2 regions of the Rhizobium sp. BR 315 genome follow, and region 2 is predicted to be linked to the other one. Evidence: riboswitches for the same ligand, from Rfam matches in the RefSeq annotation. Region 2 holds a riboswitch; the other holds the start of a gene.
What was found. Region 2 has a riboswitch for thiamine pyrophosphate ahead of thiC (phosphomethylpyrimidine synthase ThiC). Riboswitches for the same ligand answer to the same signal wherever they lie in the genome.
Positions count from the first base shown of each region.

Region 1 (4,023 bases), on a different contig from region 2:
CCCACGGCTTCGATCTTGTCCTGTGTTTTCGTGTCGAAATCGCTGGCATCATGACGCTCGCGCAATTGCCCGGAAGGATCGCCCGACATACGGTTGACCATGCGGCCGCGCTTGACGGCAGGGCGCGAGTAAATCTGCTCGGCCCAGCGCTGAACATTCTTGTAATCCTGGACCTGCAGGAATTCGCCTGCGCCATACTGCCAGCCCTTGGCAAGGCCGCCGTACCAGGGCCAGATTGCCATATCGGCAATGGTGTATTCGCTGCCGGCGATATATTCGCTCTCGGCGAGGCGACGATCGAGCACGTCGAGTTCGCGCTTCACTTCCATGGCGAAACGATCGATCGCATATTCGATCTTCGTCGGCGCATAGGCATAGAAATGGCCGAAACCGCCGCCGAGATAGGGTGCGCTGCCCATCTGCCAGAACAGCCAGGACAGGCATTCGGCGCGAGCCGGTTGCTCGGTCGGCAGGAAGGCGCCAAATTTTTCGGCGAGATACATCAGAATTGAAGCGGATTCGAAGACGCGGATCGGCTTGGGGCCGCTGCGGTCGAGCAAAGCGGGAATCTTCGAATTCGGATTGATCTCGACGAAGCCGCTGCCGAACTGGTCGCCTTCGCCGATCCTGATCAGCCAGGCGTCATATTCGGCGCCCCTATGACCAAGCGCCAGCAGCTCCTCGAGCATGATCGTGACCTTCACGCCGTTTGGCGTACCGAGCGAATAGAGCTGAAGAGGATGCCGGCCGACAGGCAATTCCTTTTCATGGGTCGGCCCGGCGATTGGACGGTTGATATTGGCGAACTGGCCGCCATTCGCCTTGTTCCAAGTCCAGATCTTCGGCGGCGTATACTCGGCAGAACCGGTCATGGGCATCCTCCTTGTTCGGTGAATCAGGTTGAGGTGATCTTCGATGTAGCGCGCTACGCCTGTCGCACATAGTGACGTCGGTTCATTTTTACGAGAGGCGCACGCGATGCCTTTGATGGTCTTGGACAGAACAAAAAAGCCTGCCGCGGGAGGAGGTGCGGCAGGCTTTCTTCAAGAACCGAACAGCGGATGGGAGGAGGAGTTCCGCTGTTCACGCAGACGACCTTGGGAGGAGGAGAAGGGCGCCTGCAAAGCGAAGGGATGCGGGAGGAGGTGCATCGCTTCGATGGATTAAACATACCAGTCTTTTGCTCAGTTGATAGGCATTTCTTTGCAAGACAGCTATGCGCTATGCGAAAAGCAGAAAGCTCGACTGGAGCATTTTTCGGCAGAGAGCACGGTTCGGGCTTTCATGCGGACAAAACAAAAGCGCCTGCTCGGGAGGAGGCAGGCGCTCGCAAAATACAGCTTATAACTTAGCCTTGCCGACTGTCAGCCAGCGAGGGCTGCGCGGGCAACATTGCGGATTTCGCCGCGATCGATACCCAGATCGTGCAGTTCGCGGGTAGACATACGGCCCAGTTCAGCGACCGTCTGACGGTACTTGCGCCAGTTATTGAAAGAGCGTGCTACGTTCATGATGATCCCCTTTCCTTGGGCATTCGAAGCTGAGCTGCCGTGCTTGGCGCTTCGTTCACTTCGATGAGACACATATAGTCCAACCTCCTGCTCTTTGGCAGCGCCAAGGCTTCACTGCACCCATGCATCGAGTGCATGGATTAATGCGGCTCCGGTGACACCCGTCACGACCGGCCAACCACATCCCTTGCGATTTGCTGATGACATCGCCGGCGTTGTCTGCGACAAAGGAAGGGATGAGAGACAGGGGCGTCCGCTGTTCGGCGGGCTGAGAAGCACCCTTTGAACCTGAACCAGATCATGCTGGCGGAGGGAGTCGCTCGGGGCTTTGCAACATTGCTCGCGCCCCTATGCGTCTCGCCCGCCTGAAAGGGGCGATATGCCGGACCAAACCACGACAGGCACTCTACTCGACGCCATGCGGGCGAACCCGCCATTGGTACAATGCATCACCAATTTCGTGGCGATGAATATCGCCGCCAACGTGATGCTCGCCGCCGGCGCATCCCCTGCCATGGTCCACGCCGAGGAAGAAGCCGCCGAATTCGCCACCATCTCCGGCGCGCTGACGATCAACATCGGCACGCTATCGACCGGATGGCTCGCGGGCATGCTTTCCGCAGCAAGATCGGCAAGAGAGACCGGCAAGCCCTGGGTTCTCGATCCCGTTGCTCACTACGCTACGGCCTTCCGGCGCAAGGCGGTCGCACAATTGCTGGAGCTGCAGCCGACGATCATCCGCGGCAATGCTTCGGAGATCATTGCGCTTGCCGGTGGCGCCAGCCGCGGCCAGGGCGTCGACAGCCGCGACCCCGTCGAATTGGCTGAGGAATCGGCAAGGCAACTCGCCGAACGGCATGAATGTGTGGTCGCCATCACCGGCGTCACCGATTTCGTGACCGATGGACGCGAGGCCCGACGCATCGCCGGCGGTTCGCCGTTCATGCCTCAGGTCACGGCACTCGGCTGCTCGCTGACCTGCCTTGTTGGAGCATTCGCGGCGACCACGCCCGACAATCCCTTCGATGCGACTGTCGCGGCCCTCGCCGTCTTTGCCGTTGCCGGGGAGCAGGCCGGAGCGGCGGCCGATGGCCCCGGCTCCTTTTCCTGGCGCTTTCTCGATGCGCTGGCTGCCCTCGACGCCGAGACCCTATCCGCCAAAGCGAGGATCATGACGGCATGAAAAGCTTCGATCTTTCACTCTATCTCGTTCTGGATCCTGTCCTATGCGCTGATATCGGCATGGTCGAAACAGCCCGTGCCGCTTTCGCCGGCGGCGCAACCATCGTGCAGCTGCGCGACAAACATGCCTCGACCGCAGCCATGATCGAGACCGGCCTTGCCCTCAAGCAGATGCTGGCCGGTAGTAATGCCCGCCTTATCGTCAACGATAACGTCGAGGCCGCTATCGCCATCGGCGCCGATGGCCTGCATATCGGCCAGGAGGATATGGATGCCCATGAGGCACGACGGATGATCGGCCCGGATATGATCCTCGGCCTTTCGGTAGAGACCGAGGCCCTCGCCTCGGCCATCGATGCGGGGATCGTTGATTATGCCGGGGTCGGCCCCGTCTTTGCAACGCAGACCAAGCCCGACCACAAGCAGCCGATCGGCCTCGACGGGCTCGCCGGCATCGTCAAGCTCTGCCCGGTTCCGACGGTCGCTATCGGCGGCCTGAAGGCCGAGCACACCGCTGCGGTGCTGGCGGCCGGGGCAGACGGGCTGGCCGTTGTCTCGGCCATATGCGGCACGCCCGATCCCGCGGCCGCGACAGTCCTTATCGCCAAAGCCATCAGGGAGGCGCGCAAATGATCCGTAACGTCCTGTCCATCGCCGGCTCCGATCCCTCCGGTGGCGCCGGCATCCAGGCCGACCTCAAGACCTTTTCGGCTTGCGGCGTTTATGGAATGGCTGCTTTGACCGCACTGACCGCTCAAAACACGCGGGGCGTTTCCGGCGTTCAGCCGGTGCCTCCGCAATTCGTCGCCGATCAGATCGCAGCGATCTTTGCCGATATCCGCGTCGATGCCGTCAAGATCGGCATGATCGCCAATGCGGCGATCGCGAGCGCCGTTGCCGAGATCCTGACGCGACATCGCGATGTCCCCGTCGTGCTTGATCCCGTCATGATCGCCAAAGGCGGCGCAGCCCTTCTTGCCGCCGATGCCGTCGACGTGCTGACCACGCAGCTGCTGCCGCTGGCGACAGTCGTGACGCCGAACCTGCCCGAGGCGGCTGCGCTGTTGCACGAACCCGAAGCACGAAGCCGCGAAGATATGGCGCGTCAGGCGCTCGCCCTTTCAAAGCTCGGCCCTGCAGCCGTGCTCGTGAAGGGCGGTCATCTCGAAAGCGATGAGAGCCCCGATGTGCTGGCAAGCGCCGGCACCATCACCTGGTTCGAAACCGACCGCTTGCCGACGAAGAACACGCATGGAACCGGCTGCACCCTCTCCAGCGCCATTGCCGCCGAGATCGCCAAGGGCCTACCGCTTCCGGAAGCCGTCGCCTC
Region 1 is NZ_JARWKZ010000015.1:91,000-95,022, forward strand. It holds gene yghU (glutathione-dependent disulfide-bond oxidoreductase) at 1-872, opposite strand, end outside; gene QD409_RS16960 (DUF1127 domain-containing protein) at 1,365-1,511, opposite strand; TPP riboswitch at 1,747-1,843, shown strand; gene thiM (hydroxyethylthiazole kinase) at 1,891-2,694, shown strand; gene thiE (thiamine phosphate synthase) at 2,691-3,326, shown strand; gene thiD (bifunctional hydroxymethylpyrimidine kinase/phosphomethylpyrimidine kinase) at 3,323-4,023, shown strand, end outside.
Region 1: it holds a riboswitch for thiamine pyrophosphate, as region 2 does, so the genes downstream of both, thiM (hydroxyethylthiazole kinase) here and thiC (phosphomethylpyrimidine synthase ThiC) in region 2, are expected to answer to the same signal.

Region 2 (4,023 bases):
GCAAGCGCAGCATGCTGAAGGTGATGATGCATCTCGACATGGCTTTTTGCGACGGAACGACGAGCCGCGCGAGCTCCTTCCGGCAGGATATGCACGATAATTTTGAGCGAATCTTCACGTTGATGAACGAGAAGACGCAGTTGCCGGCACCCTGGACGCCGGACACGGCTGCCTCGGCGCTAACCGCCGTCATCGGTGGCTTGATCACCGAATGGACGCTCGACAGGGGCAATTTCCAGCTCGCGCCCTGCGGACAGATGTTCATCAAGATGGTTTTGAAGACCTGGTTCCCATCGGCCCAGATGCAGGAAATAGAGACGTCTGCGGCTTAAAAACTTAGCGGCTCGAAAACTAAAAAGGATCCGGAGGGAAAGCCGGATCCTTTCTCTTTGATCGGAGGTCAACCGATCAGTTGAAGAAGCCTGACGGATTGGAACGTCAGGCTTCCCTTACCCGGCGCGGGCCGGGTAATCTCTTATTAGAAGCTACGCTCGAAGCGCAGGATACCAGCCCACTGATCCTGGTTCACAGAATCGAAGTTGGTGTAGGAAACTTCCGGCTCGATGAGCAGGTTCTTGACCGGGTTCCACTTCAGGTTCGTGGTAGCGGCGAAGATCTTGCTGTCGGTGTAGGCGAGCTGGAGGTTCCACTTCAGCTTTTCGTTGATCGGAACGCTAGCGCCACCCCAAACGGCCCAGTCACCCCAGCCGCACTTCGATGCATCAGCAACGGGGCAAGCAGAACGGTCAAGGTTCGTGCCGGCATACTTGTTCAGCTTCTTGCCATCGGTGTTGTAACCACCCATCAAGAAGGCCGAGAATACGCCGAAGTCGGCATCGACGCGAGCCTTGATAGCGCCTTCTTCAACGATCGAGTCGTAACCGCCGACGACCTTGAAGCCGAAGTTGCCAACCTTGTAGCCAACACCGGCAACGGCGTCAGGAGCGTAGTGGTTAGCCTTGTCGTCTGCCCACCAGCTGGAGCCGTAGGAAGCGCCGGAGCCGCTGGAGTTGCTGTCTTCGACCGAGACCACAGCCGTGAAGCCGTTGCCGGCATCGTAGTTATAGCTGATCTGGTTCAGCTCGTACGGGCCGTCATAGATGACGTCGTCGTTGATGACGTCGCCGGCGTAGCCGATGTACGAATTGTACTGCGAGTCAGCCTTACCGACGAGGAAGCCACCAAGGCTGATGTTAGCGAACAGCAGCTTGGTGCTGGTCGTGTTGCCTTCGCTCCAATCCCAGCGAATAACCATGTTGGTCTTCAGCGGGCCGTATTCAGTGTCGGAAGCGGTATTGACGTTCAGCTCAGCACGGGTGTGCCACAGCGTGCCCTGCTTGCTGTTCGGGTTGTAGGCATCATACCATTCACCTTCGGTACGGACGCGGCCGCCGATCTTGAGGCAGGTTTCCGTGCCCGGAATGAAGAAGTAGCCAGCACCGTATGCGTCGCAGATGCGAACGTATTCCAGCGGCTCCGGCTCAGCAGCAACGATGGCGTCGGCTGCGTGAGCACCGGATACTGCTGCCAGCGCAGCAGCGGAGCCGAGAAGAAGGCTCTTGATGTTCATGATAAACTCCTGGTTGCAATATGCATTTCGAACCTACCGCGAGTACAGGGCTGGAATACCACTTTAAAGATCGGCCTCGTTCAAACGCGACCAGGCAGCCCGGCAAATACGCACCTAATGTTGGCTTGAGTCCCCTCGAACCTCCACAATTGACCCCGCGGCAAAGGTCTGGAAATGCCTTTACCGATCCGGCCGATAGCTCGACCGTAAGACAACTTGTGTCCTGCATCCGATTTACAAACAGCCCGTATGTTTGTCAATTATGTGAAACCGACCCGCGCATTAGTCTTGATCGCTGTTGCCTAAATGCAACTGCCGACAGCGAGGCCCATGCAACCTCCTCTGGCGAAAGCCGAAAGGCGCCGATTGCGCCCTACCGGAAGCATGAACGCGCCAGCGGGCGGCATCCTGGACAAGTCCGAGCTTGGTGGTCAACTCCGATCGGCGCGCACCGATATTTTCGACTCATGGTGGAACGTTCCCGTCGAAGCCATCCGGTGCCCGGCGCAGCTGGGAGCCACCAGGCGAAATGCGATCGTCGCTATAGGGTTGACAGCAGCGGAAGAGAGAGCTTAGCCTTCCAGCATTCACCAGGGGGGTCCCGGCAAGGGGCTGAGATACTGCTGGACAATATGGCTTTGCCTGTTGTGGCGCAGTGACCCGTTGAACCTGATCCAGTTCATACTGGCGTAGGGACGGTGCAAGCGCTCGATGGCTCTGGGTTCACGCGTGGAATCCATATCGACGTCTTTCCATCATTCCGGCTGATTGACTGGGTCTCCAACCGCAATTTGGAGCCTCAAACCATGAACATTGCCGCAAAAAACCTCACTCCGACCGTCACCACCGGCCCACTGCCGGCCTCGAGGAAGATCTACATTCCTGGAGACATCCATGCCGATATCCGTGTGCCGATGCGTGAGATCAGCGTCCATCCGACATCGGGTGAACCGCCCGTCGTCGTCTATGATTCTTCAGGCCCCTATACGATCGAGGGCGCCGATATCAGCATCGAGCAGGGCCTGTCGCAGCTCCGCCGCGACTGGGTGCTCGCCCGCGGCGATGTCGAGGCCTACGAAGGCCGCCATGTGCGCCCCGAAGACAATGGCTTCGTCAGCGGCGACCGGTTGACACCCGAATTTCCCGGACGTCGCCAGCCGCTGCGCGCCAAAGACGGCAAGGCGGTCACGCAGCTTGCCTATGCGCGTGCCGGCATCATCACCCCGGAGATGGAATTCATCGCCATCCGCGAGAATCTCGGTCGAAAGGCCAAGGCAGAAGCGTTGGTTCGAGACGGCGAAAGCTTCGGTGCTCATATTCCCGATCATGTGACGCCGGAATTCGTTCGCCAGGAAGTCGCCGCCGGCCGCGCCATCATCCCGGCCAACATCAATCACCCCGAGGCCGAACCGATGATCATCGGCCGGAACTTCCTGGTGAAAATCAACGCCAATATCGGCAACTCCGCCGTTACCTCCTCCATGGCAGAGGAAGTCGAGAAGATGGTCTGGGCTGCCCGCTGGGGCGCCGATACCGTCATGGATCTTTCGACCGGCCGCAACATCCACAACATCCGCGAATGGATCATCCGCAATTCGCCGCTGCCGATCGGCACGGTTCCGCTCTATCAGGCGCTCGAAAAGGTCGGCGGCATTGCCGAGGAACTCACCTGGGAGGTCTATCGCGACACGCTGATCGAGCAGGCCGAACAGGGCGTCGACTATTTCACCATCCATGCCGGCGTGCGGCTGCACTACATCCCGCTGACGGTCAATCGCGTCACCGGCATCGTGTCGCGCGGCGGCTCGATCATGGCGAAGTGGTGTCTCCATCACCACCGCGAGAGCTTCCTCTACGAGCATTTCGAGGAGATCTGCGATATCTGCCGCGCCTATGACGTCTCCTTCTCGCTCGGCGACGGCCTGCGCCCCGGCTCGATCGCCGACGCCAATGACGCCGCGCAGTTTGCCGAACTCGAAACCCTGGGCGAACTGACGAAGATCGCCTGGGCGAAAGACTGCCAGGTGATGATCGAAGGCCCCGGCCATGTGCCGATGCACAAGATCAAGGAAAACATGGACAAGCAGCTGGCCGTCTGTGGCGAAGCGCCTTTCTACACGCTCGGGCCGCTGACGACGGATATCGCGCCGGGCTACGATCATATCACCTCGGGAATCGGCGCTGCCATGATCGGCTGGTTCGGCACGGCGATGCTCTGCTACGTCACCCCGAAGGAGCATCTCGGCCTGCCCGACCGCAACGACGTCAAGACCGGCGTCATCACCTACAAGATCGCGGCCCATGCGGCCGACCTTGCCAAGGGTCATCCAGCCGCGCAGGTGCGTGACGACGCGTTGTCGCGCGCCCGCTTCGAGTTCCGCTGGGAAGATCAGTTCAACCTGTCGCTCGATCCGGACACCGCCCGCAGCTTCCACGACGAGACCTTGCCGAAG
Region 2 is NZ_JARWKZ010000002.1:329,669-333,691, reverse strand. It holds gene QD409_RS04025 (TetR family transcriptional regulator) at 1-332, shown strand, start outside; gene QD409_RS04020 (porin) at 479-1,570, opposite strand; TPP riboswitch at 2,153-2,284, shown strand; gene thiC (phosphomethylpyrimidine synthase ThiC) at 2,377-4,023, shown strand, end outside.